Regions from separate parts of the Providencia manganoxydans genome, predicted to be linked through region 2. Evidence: predicted binding sites of a transcription regulator. Region 2 holds the regulator's gene; the other holds the start of a gene.
The links. Region 2 encodes PhoB, which activates phosphate uptake and scavenging genes when phosphate is short. Its sites were predicted from a motif close to CTGTCATAAAACTGNCNNAT; they were not measured.
Positions count from the first base shown of each region.

Region 1: a site for PhoB is predicted at 2,124-2,143, ahead of pstS (phosphate ABC transporter substrate-binding protein PstS). Genes of this name have one in related genera too.

Region 1 is NZ_CP067099.1:347,182-351,622, reverse strand. Features, by position in the region: gene pstC (phosphate ABC transporter permease PstC) at 1-849, opposite strand, end outside; gene pstS (phosphate ABC transporter substrate-binding protein PstS) at 981-2,024, opposite strand; gene JI723_RS01545 (hypothetical protein) at 2,342-3,148, opposite strand; gene envZ (two-component system sensor histidine kinase EnvZ) at 3,346-4,441, opposite strand, start outside.
Region 2 is NZ_CP067099.1:881,966-886,406, forward strand. Features, by position in the region: gene JI723_RS03790 (AAA family ATPase) at 1-696, opposite strand, end outside; gene sbcD (exonuclease subunit SbcD) at 693-1,913, opposite strand; gene phoB (phosphate regulon transcriptional regulator PhoB) at 2,214-2,903, shown strand; gene phoR (phosphate regulon sensor histidine kinase PhoR) at 2,924-4,237, shown strand.

The DNA of each region.
Region 1 (4,441 bases), 530 kb from region 2:
ATGTAAACCACTTTCCGCTTCAGCAAATTCATTCGCTAACGCTGAAGTAATACTGTTACCCGGCATAAATAATGAGAAACTATCTAATTGGTAAGTGTTACCGATCACGAAGGTAACAGCCATAGTTTCACCAAGTGCGCGACCAAGGCCTAGCATAACCCCCCCAATGACCCCGTTGCGAGTGTAAGGTAATACAATGTTCCAAATCACTTCCCATGTGGTACAACCGATACCATATGCGGACTCTTTCATCATGACAGGGGTTTGTTCAAATACGTCACGCATTACTGAGGCAATATAAGGAATGATCATAATGGCAAGGATGATCCCCGCGGCCAAAATACCAATCCCAAATGCAGGACCTGAGAAAAGCTCGCCGACGATCGGGATGCTCGACATCACGTTGCCAACAGGCTCTTGGAAATATTCAGCAAACAGAGGCGCAAAAACAAATAGCCCCCACATACCATAAACAATACTTGGAATTGCGGCGAGAAGCTCAATAGCAATACCCAACGGGCGCTTTAACCAATTGGGAGCAAGTTCAGTTAAGAACAATGCAATACCAAAACTAACAGGTACAGCAATAATCAGAGCGATCAGCGATGTCACTATCGTGCCATAAATTGGCACAAGGGCACCAAACTGCTCTGCGGGAGCATCCCACTCTTTGGTCCATAAAAACGAAAACCCAAATTTCTGCATACTCGGCCACGAGGCAAAAATAAGGGAAATAATGATGCCACCAAGCATTAACAATGTGATTAGCGCAGCAATCTTAACTAATGCGCCAAATATCACATCGCCTGACTTACTCGGTGCTTTAAATGCCGTTGTTTTTTCGGCCATGCGCTTTTTCTCATCCTACACCTACTTTACTAGTAGGATTTAGTTACTACGTTAGAAGGCGGATGGTGTTCCTCATCATCCGCCTACCATTACCAGCCTTTAGGAGGCTCTCGCCTCTCTTGCCTCACATCTTAGAACAAGGGTTTCCCTTGGCTATCTTTAATTTCTGTTTTCCATGCTGCACGAACTGCGGTAACCACTTCTTGAGGCAGAACCGCGTAATCTAGCGCTTCAGCCTGTTTGCCACCTTTTTCATAACCCCAGTTAAAGAAGTCGAGAACCGCTTTACCTTTCTCGGCATTCGCTTGGTCTTTATGGACTAAGATAAATGTGGTTGAAGTGATTGGCCATGCGTTATCGCCATCACGGTTAGTCAAATCTTGAGCGAATGATTTCGACCAATCCACTTTTTTCGCAGCTGCGCTGAAACTCTCACCTGTTGGTGAAACGACCTTACCATCAGCAGAAACTAACTTAGTATAAGCAAGGTTGTTTTGTTTTGCATAGGCATATTCAACATAACCAATAGAGCCCGGTAAGCGCTGAACAAAGGCGGCTACGCCATCGTTACCTTTACCGCCGACACTGTTTTTCGGCCAATTAACGGTTGAACCCGCGCCGATATCATTTTTCCAATTTGAGCTGACTTTTGACAGGTAGCTTGTGAAGACAAAAGTGGTACCTGAACCATCAGAACGTCTAACCACAGCAATGTTTTGGTCTGGCAGGTTCGCATCTGGGTTTAATTTAGCGATAGCGGGATCATTCCATTTAGTGATTTTACCCAGATAGATATCACCTAACGTTGCACCATCTAAAGTCAGCTGCCCTGACTGAATACCTTTTACGTTAACCGCCAATACCACACCGCCAATCACGGTTGGGAACTGAAACAAACCATCTTCTTTTAGTTTTTCATCAGTCAATGGCGCATCTGACGCACCGAAATCAACTGTTTTTGCATTAATTTGTTTAACACCACCAGAAGAACCGATCCCCTGATAGTTCACTTTATTACCTGTTTCTTTCTGATAAGAGTCCGCCCACTTAGCATAAACGGGTGCTGGAAAGGTTGCTCCTGCACCGGTTAAGCTTGTGGCAGCAAAAGAAGACATTGCAGTCATTGAAAGGGTTGCTGCCATTACGCTAGCTAAGGTTGTACGCATCATTTTCATAATCCCTCCGGGGATGTATAGAAACAATTAAGTGTAAATTGTTGGTGAAATGTCACGGTAGGAAAAATAGGACAATTTGATGACAGCAACATGTCTAATTTATGACAGTTTTATGACAATTGATTTTTTTGATATGCCGATTGTCAAAAAATATCAACTTAATTAACAAAATAATTATAAAAATCAAATAGTAATTATTTTGTCATGAAATCAGTCTGTATTGAAACAAAAGTGATAAGCTGTCATAAAAAGATCTGAATCAGCATTAGGTATAAATCAATAAACTCGTAAATACGAGTTTATTGATTGAAAAATAATTAATCACTTTCTTTTAATTTAAATATTGGATGCTCTTTAAGTTGGGCAATTACCTGATCCATGCCTGCTTTACCATCCCCATGAGATTGCGATTCTATTCTTTTAGCAATACCGGCAAATTTCGCCATCGGTGGTGGTAGCGGTGTATTTATCGACCCCATTATTTCATCAGCGGTGACTTGATATTTCTCTGCATTCTTCTTGAATACCGCATGCTCTTTTAATTGCAAAATAACCGCATCCATTCCAATTCTACCTTCCCCATGAGGCTGTGATGCAGTTCCTTTAGCAATACCGTCAAACTTCGCCATCGGTGGTGGTGATGGCGGTATATTTATCGACCCCATAATTTCATCAGCGGTGACTTGATATTTCTCTGCATTCTTCTTGAATACCGCATGCTCTTTTAATTGCAAAATAACCGCATTCATTCCAATTTTACCTTCCCCATGGGGCTGTGATGCAGTTCCTTTAGCAATACAGTCAAATTTCACCATTGGTGGTGTAATGACTGAATTTACGGATGGCATCGGAGGAGGGGGCGGCGGTGTAACTACTCTAGAATCTAGTGATGGGGCTAAAGATAATGTGGGAGTTGTTTTCACTGATACTACTTTTAGAATCTGTGTAGCTTTAGACTTCACTGTTTTTTGTAAGCTAAAATGTTCTAATTTATTAATAAATCTTTTTATTTTCTTTAAAAAACTCGTTCCAATACTCTTTTTTGGATATTCTGTTGTTATCTTTGAATCGTGCAAACGTGTCACAGAATTTCCATTATTAACTATTCCTTTCATATTATTCATATCATATACCCCAATAATTTTATTCCAGCCAATTATCAAAGCAAGATAATCACTAAGTCTTTTATATAACGATGATATTATTTATAAATTATAAAGTTTTGCTTTATAGGATGAATAACTAGGAGTGAACATACCTGAAAAGTAAGAGGCAATAAGATGGCAAAGGCCGCTAGATCTTCACCAACGCTCCATCTAAATCACTCTTCTTTTTCTTTTAACGGTAGGTGTGCGCGAATGGCAAAGCCGCCACGTTCGCTTTTATGAATTTCGATACTACCTTCGTGGGCATCGACAATACGGCGGATAATCGCTAACCCTAGACCCGTACCGGTATTACTACGTGCTTTTTCCCCCTGCACAAAAGGTTGGAATAAGCGTTGAATATCTTCTTCTTTGATCCCTGCACCATCATCTTCCACTTGGAACCAAACCGAGTCTTCATTTTTGCCACTGCTGACTTTAATCCACCCATTCCCATAACGATACGCGTTGACAATCATATTCGTGATAGCACGCTTAATCGCTAATGGGTTACCATTAACAATCAAATGACCCGGCTCAAATGCCGTTTCAATTTCGCCTGTCACGCTACTTTCTGAGGTAACCGCTTCATTTAAGATTGCGTTCAGGTCACAGAACTCCATATTCATTTCTTGACCTGTTTTCAGGTAATCCATAAATTGCCCTATGATTGCATCACACTCTTCAATATCTTTATTGATTGATTCAGCAAGATAGCCATCTTCAGGACTCATCATTTCCGTTGCTAAACGAATACGGGTGAGAGGCGTACGCAGATCATGGCTGACCCCAGCCATCAATATGGTACGGTCATTTTCAAGCGTTTTGATTTCAGCTGACATATGGTTAAACGAGCGGATCGCCGCTTTCACTTCTGTGGCACCTTTCTCTTTCATCGCAGGTAAAATCACACCTTTCCCTACTTGGCTCGCATGATATTCAAGCTCAAGTAAAGGTTTGTTTTGGTAACGAATATATAGCCAAACACCAGCAAAAATAGATAGAAAGATCGCTAAAGTGTAACGGAACACCAAAGAAAATTGGTTCTGCCCGATTTCAGTCAAAGGGACTCGCACCCAGATATCAGGGGCAAGGTAGGAAGTTAGCCATAAGATCGGATATTCACGGCCAAGCTCTAAGCGTACCTGAGCTTCACCGCCAATATAATCAGACATGTTTTCACTGAGAAAATCATACTCTTTAGCCCAATTCAAACCTTCTTCCATTGCTGCTGACTGGGCATAAAAGGTAATACCTAATTCATTATAGATT
Region 2 (4,441 bases):
TTCTTTTTCAGCCAAACGTTGTTGTTCAGTGAGTAATGTTTGATATTCATCTTCTGTGAGTAAGTGAATACTTTGTGCACGAGCTTTTAAAATTTCTAAATCATTTTTAACGTGTTTGTGCTGACGATAAATGTAACTCGAGATTTGGCTATAAATTTCGGTGCCAGTGATTTCCTCAAGTAAATCAGCTCGTTCTTTTTCACTGGCATTCAAAAAGGCTGCAAAATCACCTTGAGATAGAAGGATTGATTTAGTGAAACGGCCAAAATCGAGCCCAGTAATTTGAATAATTTGCTCTCTGACTTCACTGATTTTCTCAGCGATAATTTTGCCATCATTCACCGTGGCTAACTCGGCCTTCGGTGACTGTAATTTACCATCAGGCTTATTACTTGCGCGTCTTTGGCTCCAAAAAGCGCGGTAGGCTGTTCCTTTCACTTCAAACTCAACTTCCGCAAGACATTCGCCTGTGTGACGGGTCATGAGTTCATTTTGGCTGGCTGATAAGGTATTTAAACGCGGAGTTTGATGATAAAGAGCAAGACAAATCGCATCTAACAGTGTTGTTTTACCAGCTCCGGTAGGGCCAGTAATGGCGAATAGGCCTTGGCTGATAAAAGGTTCTTGGTTAAAGTCAATTTTCCATTCACCTTTGAGGGAGTTAATATTTTTAAAACGTAAACTCAGTATTTTCATGCGTCCCCCTCAAGCTCAGAACGTAATGCATCGTGAGATTGTTTAAATAGCAGTAAGAGCCGTTGTTCTTTTTCTTTATCGCCCAGTTCTTCTTCTGTTAAGCGACGTAAAAACACCTCTTCGGCGGTAAGCTCATTTAATGTTTCATTGGCGAGAGCTGTCTGTTGGCCTTGTGGCTGCTTGCGAGCTCGACGTAACAAAACCACGTCAACAGGTAAATCTTTAACCAATGCTTCAATACGTTGCTGTATATCAGCAAGGTAGTCTTGGCTGGCAACCTCGATATCCAGCCAAATGGGTTGAATATTGTCATTATTATCTATTTCATTTAGCTGCTTTTGGATATCGGCAAGTGATCCTTTGAGGGTTTTTAATGGCTGAAATATAGGGATCGGTAATTGTTGAATTTGAGCGATATCACTGCGATCGAACTCCACTAAACAAACGCTTTTTTGTTGTTCAGCTTCATCAAAACTTAATGCAATAGGTGACCCGCAATAGCGAATGTGCGGTTTTCCGCCGATGACTTGTGGACGATGGATATGCCCCAATGCAATATAGTCGGCAGGGGGAAAGGCTCCTGATGGAAAGGCATCTAGGGTGCCGATATAAATATCCCGCACAGAATCAGAAACTTCGGCACCAACAACGGTTAGATGACCTGTGGCAATAATCGGAATTTCAAGCCCCAAAGCTTCACGTTGTTGCTGGGCTAGTTGATAGCTACACTGATAATATTCACTAATTGCATTTTGTAGTGAGAGCTGTTTTTGTTCGCTACTTTGCCCTGCAACGCTGAGTTGAATATCCCTTGGGCGCAGAAATGGGATAGCGCATAGCAATGCCCCTGGCTCACCTTGTGCATTTTTAAGTGTGATGACATGGGGTTGACTACCCGAGGTGACAACATCAGTATTTAAATAAGCCAGTAGTGAACTGGTTTCATTTAACACAGAAACAGAATCATGATTACCGCTGAGTATCACCAATTGGCAGCCAGTTTGTTGTAAAGAGACGACAAATTGGTTGTAAAGTTCTCTTGCATAGCTGGGCGGTGAGCCCGTATCAAAGATATCACCGGCAACAATGACAGCATCAACCTGATATTGTTTAACTTGTTCGATTAGCCAAGTTAAGAAATATTGGTGTTCCGCAGCACGGCTTTTTGTAAAAAAATATTGGCCAAGGTGCCAGTCAGAGGTATGGATGATACGCATCAATATAGGTTCCTAAGGATGACTAATCGTCATATTTAAAGTTGCAGTTACCAACGCTATCACTTGAAGTATGACGAATACTGGAATTGAAATTATGCTAATTGAACGTTATGCAGTATACCTTATCAGAGCGCGTTGATGCGGAGAATTGTCGTTTTGCTCATATGACCTCGATATTTCACTAAAATGACAATTATTATCGGACTATCATCATTGAGTGTTAACATTCATAATTCTGTCATAAAAGTGACGCATAATGATTTTACTTTTAATAATCTCTTCTTATTTACAGGATTAATCATGGCAAGACGCATTCTAGTAGTTGAAGATGAAGCGCCCATCCGAGAAATGGTTTGTTTTGTACTAGAGCAGAATGGTTTTCAGTCTATTGAAGCTGATGATTATGATTCCGCAATTGCGCAGTTAGTTGACCCGTTACCTGATTTGGTGTTATTGGATTGGATGATCCCGGGTGGTTCAGGGATCCAAGTAATTAAACATATGAAACGTGACAGTGACACGCGTGATGTGCCCGTGATGATGCTGACTGCGCGTGGGGAAGAGGAAGACCGAGTAAAAGGGCTAGAAGTTGGGGCTGATGATTATTTGATTAAGCCTTTTTCACCAAAAGAGCTGGTGGCTCGTGTTAAAGCCATTTTACGTCGTATTTCGCCGATGGCGACAGAAGACATCATTGAAATGAACGGGTTAACATTAGATCCAACCTCTCACCGTGTCAGTAGTCAAGATACGCCTATTGATATGGGGCCAACGGAATATAAATTACTGCATTTCTTTATGACTCACCCTGAGCGGGTGTATAGTCGTGAGCAGCTACTTAATTATGTTTGGGGCGCAAATGTTTATGTAGAAGATCGCACCGTTGACGTACATATTCGCCGCCTTAGAAAGGCATTAGAAGTCGAAGGGCATGATAAAATGGTGCAAACAGTTCGTGGTACGGGCTATCGCTTCTCAACGCGTTACTGATAACTAAAGGGGATTCCCGCGTGCTTGAACGCTTATCATGGAAACAGCTGATTTTAGGGCTGTTTTTATTTATTTTACCTGCATTAATTTTATCTTTATTTATCGGCCATCTTGCATGGCTGTTGGTGATTTCGCTTGCAGCAGCGCTGATTTGGCATAGTTATAACTTAATGAAACTGTCATATTGGTTATGGCTAGACCGTAGTATGCTCCCTCCTGATGGTAAAGGTGGATGGGAACCCATATTTTACGGGATATATCAAATGCAACAACGTAATCGTAAACGTCGTCGTGAGCTAGGACAATTAATTAAGCGGTTTCGAAGTGGGGCTGAATCTTTACCTGATGCCGTGGTAATGATGACGCTTGAAGGGAATATTTTTTGGTGTAATCGCCATGCCCAACACTTATTGGGTTTTCGTTGGCCTGAAGATAGTGGACAACCTATTTTTAACTTACTACGTTACCCTGATTTTAGTCGTTATTTTACCTTACAGAATTATGAGCAACCGTTAACGCTTGAGCTGAATAGTGGTGCGATTGTTGAATTTCGTATTCTTCCTTATACGGAAGGTCAATTATTAATGGTGGCTCGCGATGTCACTGAAAAACGTCGGTTAGAAAAAGCACGTAGAGATTTTTTTGCTAACGTAAGTCATGAGTTACGCACGCCATTGACGGTTATTCAGGGGTATCTTGAAGTACTGGATGACCAAGAAAATACCTCACCCGCCAATAAAAAAGCCCTTCATGTGATGCAAGAACAAGCACACCGTATGGATAGCTTGGTTAAGCAATTATTGCAACTATCACGTATTGAAGTGGCTCCACAAATTAGTTTAGATGAGCAGATTAATATCCCTGTTATTTTAAAAATGATTGAGCAAGAGGCGATTAGCTTAAGTCAGGGGCGGCAACAATTTGAATTTTCTGTCGATGAAAAACTGCGTGTTTATGGTAATGAGGAACAACTGCGTAGTGCGGTAGCAAACTTAGTGTATAACGCGATTGCTCATACACCTGAAGGCTCAACTATTCGTGTTAGTTGGCAGAAAAATCATCATGGCGCACGCTTTAGTGTGGCAGATAATGGTACAGGGATCCCTGCTGAACATATCCCTCGCTTGACCGAGCGTTTTTATCGTGTTGATAAAGCAAGGACTCGCCATGGGAGTGGCGGAACAGGTTTAGGCTTAGCCATCGTCAAACATGCTTTACAGCACCATAATAGTCAGTTAGTGATCACCAGCCAACTTGGCAAAGGCAGTGAGTTCTCTTTTACTTTACCACCGGTGTTGATTGTAACTGATAAGAAAACGGTTAAGACAGTATAAATAGCCCCTAACATGATCCTTGATGAAAGTGGCAGCTAGTTGCCGCTTTTGCTTGTTAATTCAACGTATATATCCCTTTTTTAGATGTTTATTTGTTCTTTTTTAGTGATAAAAGCCAGTAGCCAAGGTCAACTTTCTCTAAACTCTAGCGACTTCTCAGGTCATTCGATATTCTATTTCCTCGTCCTCATTTAGCCACTGTCA